Regions from separate parts of the Paenibacillus sp. CMM36 genome, predicted to be linked through region 2. Evidence: riboswitches for the same ligand, from Rfam matches in the RefSeq annotation. Region 2 holds a riboswitch; the other holds the start of a gene.
What was found. Region 2 has a riboswitch for cyclic di-GMP ahead of ACWA2B_RS00530 (glycosyl hydrolase). Riboswitches for the same ligand answer to the same signal wherever they lie in the genome.
Positions count from the first base shown of each region.

Region 1: it holds a riboswitch for cyclic di-GMP, as region 2 does, so the genes downstream of both, ACWA2B_RS07510 (collagen binding domain-containing protein) here and ACWA2B_RS00530 (glycosyl hydrolase) in region 2, are expected to answer to the same signal.

Region 1 is NZ_JBSEDY010000003.1:28,476-37,986, reverse strand. Features, by position in the region: gene ACWA2B_RS07530 (NAD(P)H-dependent oxidoreductase) at 1-105, shown strand, start outside; gene ACWA2B_RS07525 (TIGR02328 family protein) at 208-588, opposite strand; gene ACWA2B_RS07520 (DUF445 domain-containing protein) at 622-1,878, opposite strand; gene ACWA2B_RS07515 (AraC family transcriptional regulator) at 2,473-3,354, shown strand; cyclic di-GMP riboswitch class I at 3,405-3,485, shown strand; gene ACWA2B_RS07510 (collagen binding domain-containing protein) at 3,680-7,189, shown strand; gene ACWA2B_RS07505 (class D sortase) at 7,306-7,971, shown strand; gene ACWA2B_RS07500 (cupin domain-containing protein) at 8,061-8,528, opposite strand; gene ACWA2B_RS07495 (amino acid ABC transporter ATP-binding protein) at 8,834-9,511, shown strand, end outside.
Region 2 is NZ_JBSEDY010000001.1:110,333-119,843, reverse strand. Features, by position in the region: gene ACWA2B_RS00540 (hypothetical protein) at 1-169, opposite strand, end outside; gene ACWA2B_RS00535 (hypothetical protein) at 479-2,776, opposite strand; gene ACWA2B_RS00530 (glycosyl hydrolase) at 2,825-4,426, opposite strand; cyclic di-GMP riboswitch class I at 4,440-4,520, opposite strand; gene ACWA2B_RS00525 (sugar phosphate nucleotidyltransferase) at 4,676-6,052, opposite strand; gene ACWA2B_RS00520 (hypothetical protein) at 6,102-6,428, shown strand; gene ACWA2B_RS00515 (UDP-glucose dehydrogenase family protein) at 6,626-7,954, opposite strand; gene ACWA2B_RS00510 (glycosyltransferase) at 7,960-9,060, opposite strand; gene ACWA2B_RS00505 (glycosyltransferase family 4 protein) at 9,089-9,511, opposite strand, start outside.

The DNA.
Region 1 (9,511 bases), on a different contig from region 2:
CTGCTCGATATTTCAGTCATTGCTGCCTTCGGTTATCGCGCTCATGAACCCAAACGTGAAAAATCCAGACAACCCCTGGAAAAGGTCACACGCTGGATTCTGTAATCTAATATCCCGATTCTCTCCCAAACGATGAACATTGAAGCATCAAAAAAGCGGGCTTGCGGCACTTCATCTGAATGATGAACCTACCACAGCCCGTCTTTTTTAGGTCACTTCAATTTCTATTAAAATCCCCTTGGAAGCCAGGTTATCCAGGCACTCCTTCATATACTCATCGTCATGCTCCACATATGCACCCGCGCCTGCCAGTTCCTCACCCAGCTCTGCCTCCCAAGGCTCACACTGCTTACCGCGATACAAAGGCTGTTCCCATAGTGGGTCAACATTGTACCCTCTGCTTTTCATTTCGTCCATAATGAGCCTATGATAGCGCACCAGCAGCATGGGGTGATAATCGAACACATAATTCACCGTGGCGTGTGGCTTGCCCCACCCATTCCCGCGCAGGGCACAGCACTCACGATGTTGCCCCAGCAGTTGCGGACGGGGTAACTTGTCGATTAAATGTTCATGCCAAAGCCTCATGCTTCCACAACCCTATCTGTAGCTTTTTCTGATCTATTGGATTAGCATACGGATACCTGTCAGCACAATGCCGATCAGGAAGCCTGTAACTGCGCCATTAATACGTATCCACTGCAAATCCTGTCCCAGTTTGTCCTCCATCAGTGCAATCAGGGATTTGTTATCCATTTTGTCTACATTTTCGCGCACCAAGTTACCAATCCGACTATGGTTGGCTTCCACCAGTCCAGTAATACCTTCCACAATTCGCACATTAATCTTGTCCAGCAGCTCGGTATTCCCTCTTAAATCAGTCAACATTCGATCCAATAGCGGTAAAATATAGGTCTGCACATAGCTTCCGTCTTCCATGTAGTCCAATAAGCGTATACGCAGTTCCTCCATTTTTCCCAGCACCGACGCATCACCTTCCCAGGCTTCAACAAGGCTATCCTTCCAGCCGTTCAACCCTTCCTGAACCGTATCTTTCGTCGCCAATCGGGTCACCTGTGTTCTTAGACCATCCAGCACGGCCTGACGGCGCGGGTGCTCTTCCCTTTGCAGTTCTGCTACCTGATCCAGCAAAAAATGACGAATCATTTCACCCATACGCTCTTCGTTCAGATAGCCGAGGAATGCGTTCAAGGCAAACTGCATCAGTCCGCTCACCTGCAAACCGCTGACAGCCTGCATACCTAAGGTACCCAGCGTATAGCCCGTTTCGGGTCGCAAAAGCCAGGACTCGGCTTGTTCCAGCGTGTAATCCAGCGCGCGGCGATCATAACCCTTCTCGCTGGTCTGACGAGCAAGCGCCTCCAGCAGCGGTCCGGCGTCAAAGTCAGTCATCTGCCGCTTGAGCTCTGCCACGATGACCGGAGCCAATTCCGCGAGCGGGAGCGACTGGACGAGCCGCTTGGCAAGAACATCTATGGATGCCGCCGCCTCCGGCGTGCGCAAACCTTTTTCCACACCACCCAGCACCAAATCGGCCAAACGAATATCTGCAATTTTAGACGCGATGCTGTCTTTGTTTAGCAAGTTATTTTCCACCGTACTCACCAAGGCATTTGTGAGCTTGTCCCTATTTTTAGGAAGCAGCGCGGTATGTGGTATCGGAATGCCTAGCGGATGACGGAACAAAGCAGTGACAGCGAACCAGTCCGCCAGTCCCCCTACAAGTCCTGCCTCAAAAGCTCCGGCTAACAAACGAGCCCAGCCATATTGCTGGAAGGGCAATGTGGCTGCAAAGCCTGCCCCTAGAATAACAAGCGACCAAGCCGCTGCGGTTTTCGTATTTTTGGGTTTTCCCATCCTGTAATCCTCCAAACTGACTGTCGAGTAAGTAAAGCACTATACCTGTATTACCCATCATATCATTGCCCGTGTCATTTCCAAAGTTGAAAGCACTCTTGATGAAACGCGTAAGGCCACTTTTTGCGTAATTTTTTATGCATATATCTCTCTTTTTTACATTCATGTTCGTGAACTAAATCACAACACTAGGCCCAAAATCTCATTTTTAATAATAAGCCTTACGAACCATTTTATCAGAACCAAGTCCTAAATTTCTTAAACCGAAAGGAGAAGTGAAGGGAAAAGTTGAATGGGCATGTAAGATATCTTTTTCAGCACTAATTCTATCTTTGACCCCAGAAAGGATTTGAATCCATGATGACCTCAGAATTCTTTCAACAATATTCGACCTTTTATACGGACGATCAGGTTAGATGTCCATAAGAGCGAGGCTTCTATAAAACTTACAAACATATTTTGATATATAGACATATTTCATGTGATAAAATAAACTTTTATATATAGTAAATCATGTTTAATCAGCCATTATATATTGGTTAAATCAAACCAAGATAAGCTAGATAAAATTGCTTCTTTGTAAAGGAATTGAATATGACAACAGACCAAAAAAACAACGAGGGCCTCTGGAACGGCGAACCTGTCGTAATTGTGCGCACTCCCTCCGCTTTTGCCAAGCAATCCCTTTTATATATTCAGGAATTAGGCTACTTCCAAAAAACTTCTGCTTTTACGGTGGAAAGAAAAGAACTCGCCTCTTTTTTGCTTGTTTTTACGTTGTCTGGTAAGGGAGAATTACTATACCGGGACAAGAAATATATTTTAAAGCCTCATGATTTGTTTTTTATTAATTGTGAGGAGTATGTGCAATATAGCACCTCCGGTCATGAAGCCTGGGAGTTTATCAGCTTATACCTGTACGGCAACCTGATCGGAAACTTTTACGAACAATTTGCCAAGCATAATAAACCGGTAATATCCATGCATAATCCGTATATTATATTGGACAAACTGCATGCTCTGATTTGTGGGCAGTCTGACAGAAGTCTTTCCGCTGAACTGCTAACGTCCAGGCTCATTGGTGAAATACTGATGTGCATCTTGCAGCATCCCTATGATCACCAGCATGTGAATGCTGAAACCCTCAGCGAAGTACGTCGGGTACAGCAATATTTGGATCAGTCCTACTGTGAGCGAATAACACTGGACTCGCTGGCAGACATGTTTGAATTAAACAAGTTTAATTTGGCTAAAAATTTCAAAAAGCAGATCGGTTTCTCTCCGATTGATTATCTCATTAATGTCCGTATCACGGCCGCTCAAAGCTGGCTTAAAACCAGTGACATGTCCATTGTGGATATCGCAAGGTACGTAGGTATTCCCAATACGAGCCATTTTATTAACCTGTTCAAGGAGCATGTAGGAGAAACACCTCATTCCTTCCGCAAGAAGTGGGGGAACCGTTCCAAGCTGTAAATGAGAGGTTACATGAAACCAGTTTGATAGATGATAGACGCACAAGCTATTCAAGTTAATGGCAAAGCTGTCGAAAGGCAGTGACGCAAAACTATAGGGCCTTCCTATCCGGATGGCAGCCAGCTACCAGATGAACGAGCTTTTTATTATGCCCTTTTTTACATAGATCCACCACAATTTGCTATGCCTATCTCGAAAAAAGCCCTGATCGCTATGATCAGGGCTTTTTTTCTATTGGGATAGTCATGTCAGCCTAGCATGCTGAATATACTAATTTCGAACGAAGCATTGCCATATTACGATGAATAGGAGAATCACTTGGAGCATGAGAACAAAAATAAATGTAATGATCATTGCCTTATTGCTCATTGTCCAAAGCTTTTTCAACGCAACACTGGCTTACGCAGATGCTCCAGCCCCAGAACTGCCGCAGAGTGCTGTATCCGATCCTACACATACCGTTACGGATACTGTATACGGTGTCCCAAACCTTGAACCTCCCAGGGAGATTCCTTCAAATACGCCCCCCTTCGTTCAAGGAGCAGTCAGTTCAAAATCTCAACATGATGCAACTCCGCAGAGCATACTAACGAAGTTGAGCCTGACCGACGAATCAGGGCATGTCATTGATGCAGTATATAGTCCCGACAGCCAATTCGACATCGGATCAGCCATCCAACTAGGCTATGAATGGGAGCTTCCTGACAATACCTATAAGTCAGGAGACACTTTCACCTTTCACTTACCAGAACAGTTTGTCATCTACACTGATATCTCATCTCCGTTAGTCACTACCGACGGAACCGTGGGATACTTCACAGTAGATCGTCAGGGCAAGGTGATCATGACCTTTAACCCATATGTAGAGACTCATTCCAATGTCAGCGGCAAACTGCAAATCAAAACCGAGTTTACAAAAGAAATAGTGAAAGGTAGTACAGAGGTCATCATTGCGATTCCGATCAAAGGCGGGGTGCAAACGGTCATCGTGAATGTAAAGCCCCAGTCAGGGCCGTCCCTAAGCAAACAAGGGAAACTAGCTGGCACAAATCAGATCGACTGGACCATTGATGTGAACAAACAGCTAAACACCGTAAAGCATGCCTTCATCACCGATCCAATTCCTTTAGGACTGGAACTCAGAAGAGACTCTATCCGGCTCTATCATCTCCAAGTCAATATCGACGGATCGACCGTTGTTCGAGACCTAGTAAATGCGAGTGAATATGCCATTGAAGCAGATCAGGCCGGGACAGGGTTTGTGATTCGTTTTCAAGACGATAGCATGAACACGGCCTACCAGATTCAATATTCCACGCGCATTACTGGCGACGAAACTCGTTTTTCCAACACAGCAACGCTTTCAGGAGATGCGATAGAGAACGTTGCTGCTACCGGTACTGTTCAGGTAGAACGTGGTGAGTTTTTGTCCAAAAAGGTTGAAAAATATGATCATGCCACACAAACACTCTCGTGGGCCATACGATACAACTTCGGCGAGACAAAAATCCCCGAAGCCAAAGCTCTTTTAATTGATCATTTCAACAAAACTCAAGAATTGCTACCCGGTTCCTTGAAAGTATTTAAAGGAAACACGCTGGAGGAACTCCCATCGTGGGCGTATACTGTCATCCCAGTTGATTATCCGGACCGCAACGGCTTCAAACTTCAATTTAACTTTGACGTAGATTCAGCCTATACCATCCGATACCAGACTCAAGCCAGAGGCCGTGTCTATGAAAATGGAAAAGTTATAAACATCATAACCTCAGATGGAATCCAGAAGATCGTATCGACAGAAATCACAAGCGGAGTTATGACTAAAATGTATGACACACCCAATTACAACACCAAAATCATACCTTGGGTGATTACCATTAATACAGACTTGTACACCATGAAAAATATTGTCATTCACGATGTGTTTCCAAACGGGGGCTTGGCCTTGTTGCCGGACACCCTGAAAATTCAAACTGTTGACGGAACAACGGAGCTACGTGCCCCCACGGATTATGAGCTGATTCCGCTATCACAGGACTATAAACAAGGATTTACGCTCAAATTTCATAAAACCATTCATAAAGCTTATACGATCAAGTATTCAACCACCTATAACAATGACTGGAAAACGGATACGACGAAGCCTGAGTTTCGTAATAAATCCATTATAGAATACCAGTTTGAAGACGGAGAAACATCATCGCATGCCGTGGAGTGCCCGATCTGGCCGGACTTTATGACACAACGAAACGGTGCCAAGCAAGGAAGCTATAATGCGACCTCCAAGCTCATTACCTGGGACATTAAAGCCAACTACAATCGCAAGATCCTAAACCACGCGGAAGTGAGAGACCCCTTGCTGCAAGGTCAGAAGTTACTGCCCGGCTCCGTGAAAGTACACGATATGACCTTGCTGGGATGGTGGGATGGCGTACAAAAAGGGGCTGAAATCCCGGCAGATCAATACACCATTATCCCTCCCTCCGAGCAAAATGGGAATGAATTGCGTATCCAGTTCAAGGAGCAGATACAGACTCCCTACTGGATTACCTTTCAAACTTCATTGGAAGGAGAACTGATTGACAAGGAAATTCATAATCAAGCCCTTCTACTGGATGGACAAAAAACAGTCTCCAAATGGGCAGCGCAAGTCACGGTACCTCATGGTGGAGAATATGTATCTAAAGTCGGTACACAAAATGGAAATAAGATCGACTGGAGCATCCGCATCAATGAAGGACAGTCACATGTATCCAACGCTAAAATTATAGATCAGCCTAGCAGCAATCAAATCTTAATCGAGGATTCCTTTCATTTGTACTCTACAATCATCGCTGCCAACGGAAATACCACCAAGGGCACCGAGTTGATTAGAAACCAAGATTACAAGCTGTATATCAAAACAGATGCTCAAGGCCAGCAAACTTTTGAACTTGCTTTTGCCAAGGATATTTCCTCTGCTTTTATTCTTGAATACCAATCATTCATTCATGCTGAGGACAAAGCCAAAGTGAGTAATAAGGTTGCCTTTGAGGGGGATCGCTTGACGACAGAGATACGGGAAACCAGCCAGGAAATCATTGTACGAACGTCTTCCGGCTCCGGTTCCGGCGGGGGTGTGACCGAAAGTCTTGAGTTGACCAAGGTAGACCAGGATATGCCTGAGAAGGTACTGCCTGGCGCACAGTTTGCACTCTATGATAAAGGTCAAAAAAGAGCCCCTCTCATTCAGACCACCAATCAGGAAGGCAAAATCATCTTTTCCTCCTTGCTTCATGACGATTACATCTTGGAGGAATTGGCAGCACCGGAGGGCTATAAAATCACCGAGAGCAAGCTTGAGATCAAAATAGACGCAACACTGCGACAAAGCTCTGGTGTAAAAAAGATTGTGATCACCAACCGTAAAGAAAAGAAAAACGAACCAGGAACGCCTACTCATCCAGACCCGTCACCCCCGTCTGGAGGCTCAGGTAAGAAACATGACAGAGATCCGGAAATACCCGATACTCCGTCTGTAACCGTTCCTCCGTCATTGCCAATGTCTCCGGAGGACATAGCCCTTCTACAGGAGGAACCTGCACCTATACCGCCGGAGCCGCCAGCCGTCATGCCTCATCAAGATCCTTCTCCTCCGGTGGATTCGAAAGACGATCCCAAACCTAAGATCCGTGTCAAGGTTCCCGGGAAAGAGCCAGAAGAGCCAGAGGATCCACCTGCGGTACATCAGTTGCCCCAAACAGGTGAAAGCAGCCCCGTTCCGTTCTATTTGACAGGCATAGCGTTGGTTATGTGGGGCGTATTGTTGAAATTCACACGGACGAACAAAAAATAAAATGGATCACCTGCCCTGATCTCTCGCCTCATTCCATTTCCGATTGGAATGAGCCGGGAATGGGGCATTTTTCAAAAAAATATGTATAATCCGTACTTTGCTTAGGGGAGGCGAGATTGCTGAGTCTGCGTAAACTTTCCTACGTATTTATTTTGTTAGGCTTACTTTTTATTTTGTTTCCTAAAGCGACGGAATGGAATGAGGATCGGGAACAAAGCAAGCTATTAAAAGCAGCAGAACTACCATCAGGAAAAAGCGATGCGCTATGGCCCCCCAGTCTTACGGACAGCTATGCTCGCTTGTCCACTACTCTTACGGAAGTCCCGGCTCGTGAAGCACGACAAAATACTTCCACACCCCCTGTTACCATTGGAAGCGCTAATGAACAAACTCCCATAGCCACTATTAGTATAAGTCGTATTGCTTTAAAGCTCCCTGTATTGGAAGGCGCAACGAGGATAAATATGAGACACGCGGCTGTACATATGCCGGAAACGGGGACGCTGGGACAGGCGGGGAATGCCGCCATTGCTGCTCATCGAGCCCGCACCTCTGGACGTTTATTTAATCGTCTAAATGAATTGAAGATCGGGGATAAGATTGTTGTTAACACTCGGGGTAACCAATATGTATATAGCGTTTATAGCCTGAAGATGGTCGATCCTACGGACGTGTCTGTTCTGAAAAGCTTCAAAAAACAAAAGCTGCTCACCCTGATTACATGTGACCCTCTCATAAATCCCACCCATCGTCTCATTGTTCAGGCCAAACTAAGCACCTAAAGCCATTAAAGCGCCTATTTTTATGAGTAAAAATAAATCAGGCGGGCCATTCCTGTTCATTTACAGAAATACACCCGCCAATGTTCACATTACGATTCAGTTGGATTCTTGGCAATCAACTTGAAATCATCAAAGTGGAATCCTGGTGCAACCACACAGGTTACCAGTACGGGCTCATCCCCAAGCGGACGTGCCGTTTGCCATACTGCTCCTGGGACGAGTGCTTGTGGATGCTGTCCTGCCTCCACATCTGCACCAACAATAATCACAGTTTCTTCACCAGGCTCTTCTCCGCTTCCACCCAATTTCAACTCTACAGGGCTTCCGCTATGATATAACCACAGCTCATCAGAATGGACCACGTGCCACTCGGAGAACTCGCCCGGATGCAGCAAGAAATACGTAGACGAAGCTGCAAAGCGCGGACCAGAATATACATCCGGCAATACAGGCTTCGGAATTTGAAAATTGGCCTTCCACATCTCTTTGTACCAGCCGCCTTCTGGATGGGGCTCCATGCCCAATGCCGTGACTAGCGGTGAAATAGCTTTCGTCATTGTCTAACCTTCCTTTACCCTAAATTCCTTCTTCCCTACTGTAAAACATAGCGTTGCTTTTGTCACGTTTCTCCCTTGGCTTGTCGGGGATCAATAATTTATGTGAAATTTAATAACATAAAAATACGGATGTTTACTCATTTTCATCATATAAATAATAGTTCACTAGTAAAAATCACACCAAAATACATTACACGTGAAGTTTTATGACATAAAATCTTGTTTTTTATTGTAAGCTTATAGTATCATGAGAGAAATTTTTAAATTCTAATAGAGCTTGGTCATGTCAATCCGTCTACTAAGCTATGTATCCAAGCCTAAAAGGGGTGAGCTCTCTGATCCAGTTTCGCAATGTCAACAAGCATTACGGTCACTTTCATGTACTCAAAGACATTAATCTTCAGATTAAGGAGGGCGAGGTCGTCGTCATCATCGGTCCCTCCGGCTCGGGTAAAAGCACCCTGCTTCGCTGCATCAATCGTCTGGAAACGATATCGGATGGGGAACTGATCGTTAACGAGATCCCTGTACATGACAAAAAGATTGATATTAATGCCTTCCGTCGCAATATCGGAATGGTGTTCCAGCATTTCAATCTGTATCCCCACAAAAAGGTAATTGAAAACATTGTACTGGCACCTATGAAGGTACTGGGCATCTCGAAAGAAGAAGCTACTCAAACAGCCATCACTTATCTAAAGCGCGTCGGAATCGAGGAAAAGGCACAGAGCTACCCCGCCCAATTGTCTGGTGGACAGCAGCAGCGGGTCGCGATCGCCCGCGGGCTCGCGATGAATCCAAAAATTATGTTGTTTGACGAGCCTACCTCAGCTCTTGATCCCGAAACGATCGGAGAGGTACTGGATGTTATGCGCTCGCTCGCCCATCAGGGCATCACAATGGTCATTGTCACTCATGAAATGGGCTTTGCACGTGAAGTGGCGGACCGCGTGATTTTTATGGACAAAGGACAGATTTTGGAA
Region 2 (9,511 bases):
CCTTCCGGTATGTGGTTCCATCCGCGTCGCTTTCTAGCCATTCTGGCATCGTGAACCCACATTGGAGCAAAATGTCCCGGATGTCCAAGTGGATGGCAGCTTTGCCTGCTTTCTGTACGTTGTTTTGAAAAAGAGGGTTGTTCCCCCCTAATTCTGTCTCCTTGTTCATTCAGCACTAACCTCACTTTATTATTCTTGGTCACCGGAAAGAAATTTCCCACAAACCTTGTATGTATAGTCGTGAACAAAACTATTATATATGAATACACACCTGCAATGTTGTCGTCTTATGACGAGAATAAAAAAGGATTTTCTTATTTTTTTCTTCATTATACGTAAAGTATTGGCAAATCAGAACGATTTTCCAACAAAAAAGAACCTGTCAGGTCCTATTTTCTCCTGATAGGTTCTTTTTTGTTTTATTTCGAAATGATGTTAGGTATTCGAACTCTAAGGTCCTATATGCATTCCGATCTGATTAAGCGGCCTCGGCTGCCTGGGAAACCTGAGTACCTCCGGTCGCTCGGACTTTGTAGACATAGTGGCTTCCGGCTTTTACCGTGCGGTCTGTATACGTGCTTCCCGCTACTTGCGAGGCAATCACCTGATAGGCCCCGTCGGTTCCGTCAGCACGCAGCACATCATAGGAAGATACGCCTTCTGCCTGAAGCCAATTAATCTCTACCGCCCCATCCTGAACAGAGGCAGCCTTCACCCCTGTTGGAGCTGAAGCTGCGGTCTGATCTGTACTTTTTAATTCCAAAATATATTGTACCGCTTCGCCAGGGCCCAGCTTTTCTTCAAAATCAAGGGCAGGAGAAGCCTTGAGCCCTGATATGGAACGCTGTGCCTGACTGTAAGTGGAACCCGCTCCAAAACGTTCACCCGTGTACAAACCGGCATTCGGCATTGTCACCCGTACACGAACGGTCTGCGTGGTGGATTCGAAATTCACTAGATTTACCAGCAATTTGTTTGAAGTAGCGCCGCTACCTGCCAGCGGTTTAAGCTTGGACGTATCCACCGCACGCACATACACCATTTTATCCTTGGTATCCTCTGGATTCAGCACTGTATAAGTCAGAGGTTTCCCATGGGTGGCATAGGCTAGACTCAAGCGTCTCATGATCTTAACACGAGTGTCCTGTCCCTGCCCGAACGGATAAATTTCTGTGTTGGCCGGGTTATGACTTTGCAGATCGAAGCCTGTTTTAAACAGCGTATAATCTTTATAAAAAGCAGCGTGCTGGATAAACATATCGGCAAACCCAATTTGTGAACGCATAATCCGGTCGAATGCGGCTGCTTGTGGCTGACTAGCCCCGTAATCTGGATTATCTCGATGCGTATCATTGGTACCGAACTCCGTGTTCAGCATCTTCTTCGCCAGTCCGTCGCTCGAACCGCCGAAGGTTTTCAAATTTTGAATGAAGCTGCCCCCGCCCTCTTCATTATACGATTCACCGTAGGCGTGTCCGTTGGTCAGGTCGGTGACTTCCTCCAGCTGTTTACGCTGCGCCGGGTCTCGCTCCCATCCATCCGGATCACCGCATTTTTTCGTACCTCCGGTTTGATTTTTGCACGCCTTGGTAGAGTACGTCGGCCAGTAGGCCCAACCCGGCGCTACCGTTTTGAGATGCGGTGCCAATTGCTTCCCTTCCGTATTCAACCACTTAGCTACAGCCAGATTTACCGCCTTGGAGCGATTAAATAATCCAGGTTCGTTATCTACTTCATAATATTGAAGATAAGAACCGTATTTTTTTACATAATCGCGCAACTTTTGCTTGGCCGTCTCTGGCAGAGAACCATCTTTTTGCAGCTTGATATCACCTGTATATAAATACAAAGCAGACGATTGCATATTATACTGCTTTAACGTTTGATAGTAATCATCCACGTCTGTACATGCCTTGCCCACATTGCTGGCACAGGTGACCCTCATGACATTGCCACTATAAGCAATTCCCAGCCATTTGAGAACGTATGGTAAATGCTTAACTGCACCCTGATCATAATAAAATTCTTTATTGTTCACATTTGTTCCGGTCAGTATATATTTACCGTGTACCGGTTCGGTCGCAGGTGAAGCTAACGTCTCCAAGCTCAAGTCATCCCAAGTCCACCACACATTTTTATCTTCTGCAGAGGAGCAGTATAGGCAGCGCGCTGTCTTTAGCTTGAGTACGTTAACACCGCTTTGCAATTGCTCTTTGGGTATATACAGCTCGTAGTTGTTTTTGAAATTATAAGCACTCCCAGTACCGGATACTCCGGCAATCTGAATAATACCGGACAGCTGTTGATTTGAAAATACAGCCATTTGTGGGACTGCTTTGCCCGCATCTAAAATCCGAACACGGAATATCATACCATTGGGAGGAATCTGATTCAGCTTATACTGGAGTGTCAGTTCAGGGTTCGTGGACGCATTCAAACCGGGAGGAATATCTCCACTGCTGAGCAATACCGGAACTGTTGTACTCTCTTCTGCTACCGACAACGCTGACATTGCTCCTTTAGCAGATGATTCGGTAGAGGCAGCTGCTGTAGAAATGTCGATATTATCCCTGCCGACCACACCTTTGAATTCCACTGAAGAGTCATCCCTCTGCCCCAGCTTCCATACTGGACTGGCAGCTGCTACTTTATCCGTCTGCAATTCTGCGCTTCTTGAAGGCGTGTATATAAACCAAGCGATCATCGCTATAGCTACGATCGCTAGTAGTCCAGATAAAACTACTGTATACCTATGGGATAACCATTTTTTTATCATATGATCGACCCTCTCTCCTCAAATTTTTGGACCGGGAAAGAGTATTAATCAAGGAAGAAACAAAGCGTTTCCGGGAATCACCGCTTTCGCTTCATGCTGACTTTCCCACATTAGACGTGCCATCGCGTCGCCTTTTTCATCATAGTATTCTACTTTTAAATCTACCATTTTGCCTGCTTCCAAAGTCATACTGCCTTTACGCTCTGTCCAGCTTTGTTTGAACCAGCTGTCAATCACCAACTTGCCGTCTACCCATACACGGATACCATCATCGGATATCGTGGTGAACGTATAGGTCTCGCTATATTGCGGTTTGATTTTACCCGTCCAGCGAACCGAGAACTGATCGGCATTCACCTTAGGGTCAGCTGCATTGGCACGCCAGTTGTAGTCCAGCTTGCTATCTGTACGGATCAAAACAGGACTTCCATTCAAATTCATATTGTTAAAATATTCGCCACGCAACCCGTTCACATATACCACATCAGGAACAGAAGGAGGAGTCGGAGCTGGGGGAACGATCACTACTGGCGGAGCCGGGATAGGCTCACTTTGTCCCTCGTCCGGTAAGGTCGGTATATCTGTCCCAGGTGGTTGAATCGTTTCCAATCCATTCTTCACATCATCCCGCGTCAAACTCCTCGAATCATTCATATAATCCTGAATTTGATTTGTTGTGTTATTCTCAGTCAGCATCTTGCCCCAAGTCATGGAATATACCCATTTAGGTTGAGCCTGCAACACCTCAGAACTAGGCATCTCACCGTGCTCCCCAATGGCAATCGGCTTATTCCGTGCCAGCCCAAGCAGACCTTCGTAATGACTTTGCTTAAAATCATTGTTGTAAATATCTACTGCCAAGATGTCCACTCTGTCATCCCCCGGGTATTTCGGGGTGTACGGGACAGTATACGAATTGGGCGCATTCGGACTCCATACCCACAGCAGATTGTTCAATTGATGTGTGTTGGTAAAACGGTCGTACATGATATTCCATAGCTGATTGAAATTATTTTTGTTTCCCCACCAGAACCAGTCGCCATTCATCTCGTGGTAAGGTCTCCACAAAACCGGAACCCCTGCATCACGAAGCTGCTTTAACGATACAGCGACCTTATCCAGATCGGCAATGAGGAGGTTATACTGCGTAGTACCTGGGGTCACGTATTTGTTGAACTCTGTCTGACTTACTTTCGCCTGTACATTGGCCCAAGTCAGTGGCCTACCTGGTAGCGCTTCATGAAAAGTCATCGTCACAATACCACCGGATCTGTCCCAACGGATAGCACTATCGACGACATTTTTACGTTGCGCTGCTTCTGTAGCGTCAGATTGACCAGAGATAGCTCCCATCTCATAGCCGTGTACACCTACATATGCCTGACTGATTTTTTGGACCTTGTTACTTAATTCATCCGGACTTTCCAAATAATCATGCTGACCGGTGACTATTTTTTTCCCTGAGATGTTGAGTAAATAATTGTATAGTTCACGGGCCTGAATAGAAGCGTCCGAATTAACAGGTTGTAATGAAGCGGCATTCGCCACAGACAGAGAATCACCAAAACCGACGGGCAACAATGAAAAAAGTATAACAACGGGGAGTACATGACGTATCAGTCGATACAGAGGAATAAAATTGAATCTCACTTTCGCTCTTCCTTTCGGTAGCCAGGCTGCCATCCTTGTGGAAGGCCCTTTAGCTTTGCGTACCTGCCTTTCGACAGGGCTGCGTTTATCGTTGGAAGGAGTTTGGATTCCTTCTTACCCTAAGTATCGACTTTATTTTACCAAAATTTAATAGGTCATGTTCATGAATTTACAGGTTTTCGCCCAAATTCGACAGTTTGGGCCATGAATTTTCATGAATTTGTCTTTTTTTCGTTTTCACGAAAATAATTATGAGATAAATTGGTGACGGGAAATTTCATTCCAATCCATACAAAAGCGGACAATATCCTCTTCAACCAATTCAGAGCCAGTCTGCACCTCAATAAAATCCACATCGGTCACAGCCAAAATGCTATGCTTCGTCCCTTCAGGAATGCGGACTACATCACCAGCCTTTACTTTGTGTAGCTTCTCATTCAAAATAATTTCCGCTTCACCGCTAATAATGGTCCAGATTTCACTCCGTTTGAAATGAAGCTGGTAGCTGATATTTTTGCCTTTTCGTACGCGGATTCGTTTGGTCAATACCTCGTTACCCTCGTCATATTTGACATAATCCACAACCCGATACTGCCCCCAACGACGTTCTTCATACATTGGACGCTGATCATGAGCCTTGAGCACTTCTTTAATACGAGGACTTTCTGCCTTATTGGTCACAAGAATGCCATCCGGGCTAGCGGCTACAATCAGATCATTCGTTCCAATGATCGCCACAGGAATGTCCAACTCGTTAATAAGACTCGTATTGACGCAATCCTCCGTTACTACACCTCTGCCCACTTGTTGATTAGACATTTCTTCTGTGAGCGTATTCCAAGTACCTAAATCCTTCCAAAAACCATCATACGGAAGAACTACAATGTCCTTTTCCTTCTCGACTACTTCATAGTCAAAACTGATTTTTTCCAGAGATGCGTATTGCTTTTGCATTTCTTCATAATTCAGCGGCAATCCCTTGGATGCCAAGATATCCAGCAAATAACTTAATTTGAACGCAAAAACCCCGCAGTTCCATAGAGCATTGCGTTCAATCAGACGCTCCGCCTGCTCCCGGTCGGGTTTCTCTTGAAAATGGCTCACTTCGCGGTAGCCAGTGCTACCTTGGGTGGCATCGTTTTTCGGAATAATGTAACCATATTTCTCTGAAGGATAGGAAGGGACAACCCCGATTAATGCAAGCTTGCCTTCACTCTCCTGAAGCGTATGTTCCAGTTGGGCTACGGAGGCGAAGAAAGCATCCTCAACATAAGGATCTACAGGCAATATAGCTACAATTTCATCAGGTGAAACACCTGCAATGGAATATAAATAAGTCGCTGTCAGCGCAATCGCAGGAAAGGTGTCTCTGCGTTCTGGCTCAACAATGATACGCGTATTCGGCCCAACCTGACTCTGGATCATTTCGACCTGTGCTCTCCCTGTCGCAATAAACGAGGATTCTGATAATCCGTTGTCTCCCAATTGTCTCCATACCCGCTGTACCATGGATTCCGAAGTCCCCTCCGGGCTCTCCAGTACCTTCAAAAATTGTTTGGAACGGGAATCGTTGGACAAAGGCCATAATCTTTTACCGGAACCACCAGACAAAAGTACGAGCTTCATAACTCTCCACTTCCTCTCTATAATGTATGGGTGATCGGATGGGGCAGGGTTGAGTAGTCCGCTACGGGCTGGATTTGATCTTACGATCGCTGTTGGACCGGGATTCATTCGATTATATAAAATCGTATATAGGTTTGAATCCCGGTCCAAAGGCGAACGCTATCGCTTCTCCAGATTCAAATCCACCCCTGCGCTACTCAAAAATGCATCATGCCGATCATACCGTTTATTGCAAAAGGCGCGACCGGACATGATTAAGTCCGGTCAGCCTGTTAGCGCTCACGCGCTCGGCCCAGCCGCGAGGCGCTTTGATCGGAAGGAGCGGCATCAACCGCGCCGCTCCTTCCGATACGCCCTTCCTACTCCCATCCCATAAGGTGGGAGTTTAAAACTGTGACTCCACGGCGGAAAGCAACGGAGCGGGCAGAATTGTTCTGAAGAAGCGTCAGCGTTTGCCTTTACCCCCGGATTTTAACCTTTGAATGTTTTACACAATCAAGAAAATCCGGGGGTAACAGCAATCGGAAGAACAATCTGCACGCGCAGCGCCTCCCCCACCACCACAGTCACTTTTTAAACTTCCACTTTATCTCTGTTCCACCCACTCATCCGCGGACGCCCCACGGAATAGTATTCCAGCCCGGAGCCTTGAATCTGTTCCTCGGCGAATACGTTACGACCGTCAATTAGAACCGGTTTGCGCAGAAGGGAGGCCAGTTGTACGAGATCGACCTTTTTGAACTCTTCCCAATCGGTCAACAGGCACACAGCGTCGCTACCTTCGGCGGCTTGCTGTGGGGATGAGCACCACACAATATTCGGGTGATCCACGTGCTCCTTGAATTTATCCATCGCAATGGGATCATACAGTTTGACAATTGCGCCTGCCTGAATGAGTGTTTCTACGATTTCCAGTGCTGGAGCTTCGCGGATGTCGTCTGTATTTGGCTTGAAGGCGAGGCCCCAAATGCCAATCGACACACCGTTCAGTTGACCCAGCGATTCACGCAGCTTGGATACAATCATAAAGCGCTGGTCGGTATTCACCTCGACCACCGATTTCAACAACTTAAATTCATAGTCTACATTACCCGCAATTTGGATAAGCGCATTTGTGTCTTTTGGAAAGCAAGAGCCACCATACCCGATCCCTGCTTGTAGGAAAGAGGAGCCGATCCGTTTGTCCATACCCATGCCATCAGCCACACAGGTTACATCGGCGCCAACCTTTTCGCAAATATTAGCGATTTCGTTAATGAACGAAATTTTAGTTGCCAGGAACGCATTTGACGCGTATTTGATCATTTCAGCACTACGGATATCCGTCACATAGATTTTATCCGTGAACACCTGATGCAGAGTGACCATTGTTTCACGCAATCCAGTATTGTCCAAACCAATAATGATGCGATCCGGATGAAGCGTATCATTGATGGCTGAGCCTTCTCTCAGAAACTCCGGCGCAGATACGATATCGAAAGACAAACTCGTGTGACGAGCCAATACGTCCTTAATCTTTTCGTTCGTTCCGACAGGTACAGTACTCTTGGTCATAATAATCTTATACCCGTTCATGGCTTTCCCAACATCAGCAGCCGCCTGTTCAATGTAGGACAAGTTCGCCTCGCCGTTAGCCAGAGAAGGCGTACCTACCGCCAAAATGACGATATCCGAGCGGCGTACCGCATCAGCCAAATCCGAAGTAAACTCCAATCGACCTGCTTCCAGATTCAGCGCGATCAATTCCTCAATACCCGGTTCATAAATCGGAGATTCTGCCCGGTTCAACATGTCGATTTTGTACTGCTCCAGATCGACACAAATCACCTCATTACCTTTTTGCGCAAAACATACACCCGAGACGAGCCCAACGTATCCAGTACCAATTACAGCCAGCTTCATTCCGTTCATCCTCCTTTTAGAAAGTTCACATAGGCTTGTTCTACATACTTTTTCAGTTGATCCTTGAAGTTATCTTCATCAAATTTGCGGGCATGGGTAATGATATCGTCCACATTCCATGCATGCTGCTCGACCTTTGCGACGGCCTCTAGCACATCCTCTACTTGATGCTTGCGGAAAAATACGCCGTTCACATGAGGAACAATCGTATCCAGCGCTCCCCCACCCTGAAAAGCGATGACAGGCCGTCCGGCCGCATTCGCCTCCAAAGGCGTAATACCGAAGTCCTCTTCGCCCGGAAAAACGAGCGCTCGGCATTCTGCCATCAGCTTGTTAACCTCTTCGTCCTCAAGCCTGCCGAGGAACTCAATGTTCGGGGCAGCCATACCTTCGAGTCGTTTACGATCTGGTCCTTCACCCACAATGCGCAGCTTGAGACCGTTACGTTTGAATGCTTCGATCGCGAGATCGATGCGCTTGTAGGACACCAATCGGGATACGATCAGGTAATAGTCACCGATGTTTGTAGCGCGTTTAAAACGGGATGTATTAATAGGTGGGAAAATGACATCCGAATCCCTTTGGTAATAGTGCAAAATTCTTCTTTTAACAACCGAAGAGTTGGCGACAAACTGGTCTACGTTGCGCGAAGTTTTGGCATCCCATGTTTTCAACCGGTTCATGTACAGCTTTAGCATGTTTTTGAGCAGGTTGGATTTGGACTGCCGGGCCATATATGTATCGTAATCCCAGGCAAACCGCATCGGTGTGTGACAATAACAAATGTGAAACGTATGTTTGGGTACCTGGATGCTTTTCATAAATGCACTGCTGGAGCTTAAAACAATATCGAAATCCCTAAAATCAAAATCACGGATAGCGATGGGATATAGCGGCAGCACTCCTTTGAAGTTGGCCTTCACTCCTGGGACTTTTTGTAGCCAAGTGGCTCTAATATCCGCATCTTTCAAGTTACGCGACAGGCGGTCGTCGCTGAACACCGTTGTGAAGATAGGAGCCTCCGGATACATATCGTGGAATACCTCTACTACCCTTTCCGCTCCGCCCATTTGGATTAAGTAATCGTGTGCTATCGCTATTTTCATCTAAATCATCCTTTAACGCGAATGTCGGTCAGACTCCTGCCAACAAACCCTTATAGTAATGAACTATATCCTTAACTGTGTTCTCGATGACAAAATGCTTCTTGACCCGTTCCATCCCTCTCTCACCCATCTGCTGACGTTCCTGTGGATGCTCCAACATCCAGCGGATGGCTTCTTCCAGCTTAGCCGGGTCACCCGGTTCAATAAGTAGCCCGGTTTCATGGGGTACCACCGTTTCCTTGGGTCCACCCTCATTGGAAGCAATCACTGGGAGACCAGCAGCCATGCCTTCAATAATGACCTGACCGAATGGTTCTGGTGTAATAGAGGTATGAATCAGTAAATCACAACGCTGCATCAGGCCTTGAATGTCATCGACGTGCCCCAGCAGATTGACATTAGCCAACCCGTATTCGCGCATCGTGGACTCTAATCGTTGCTTGTATTCCTC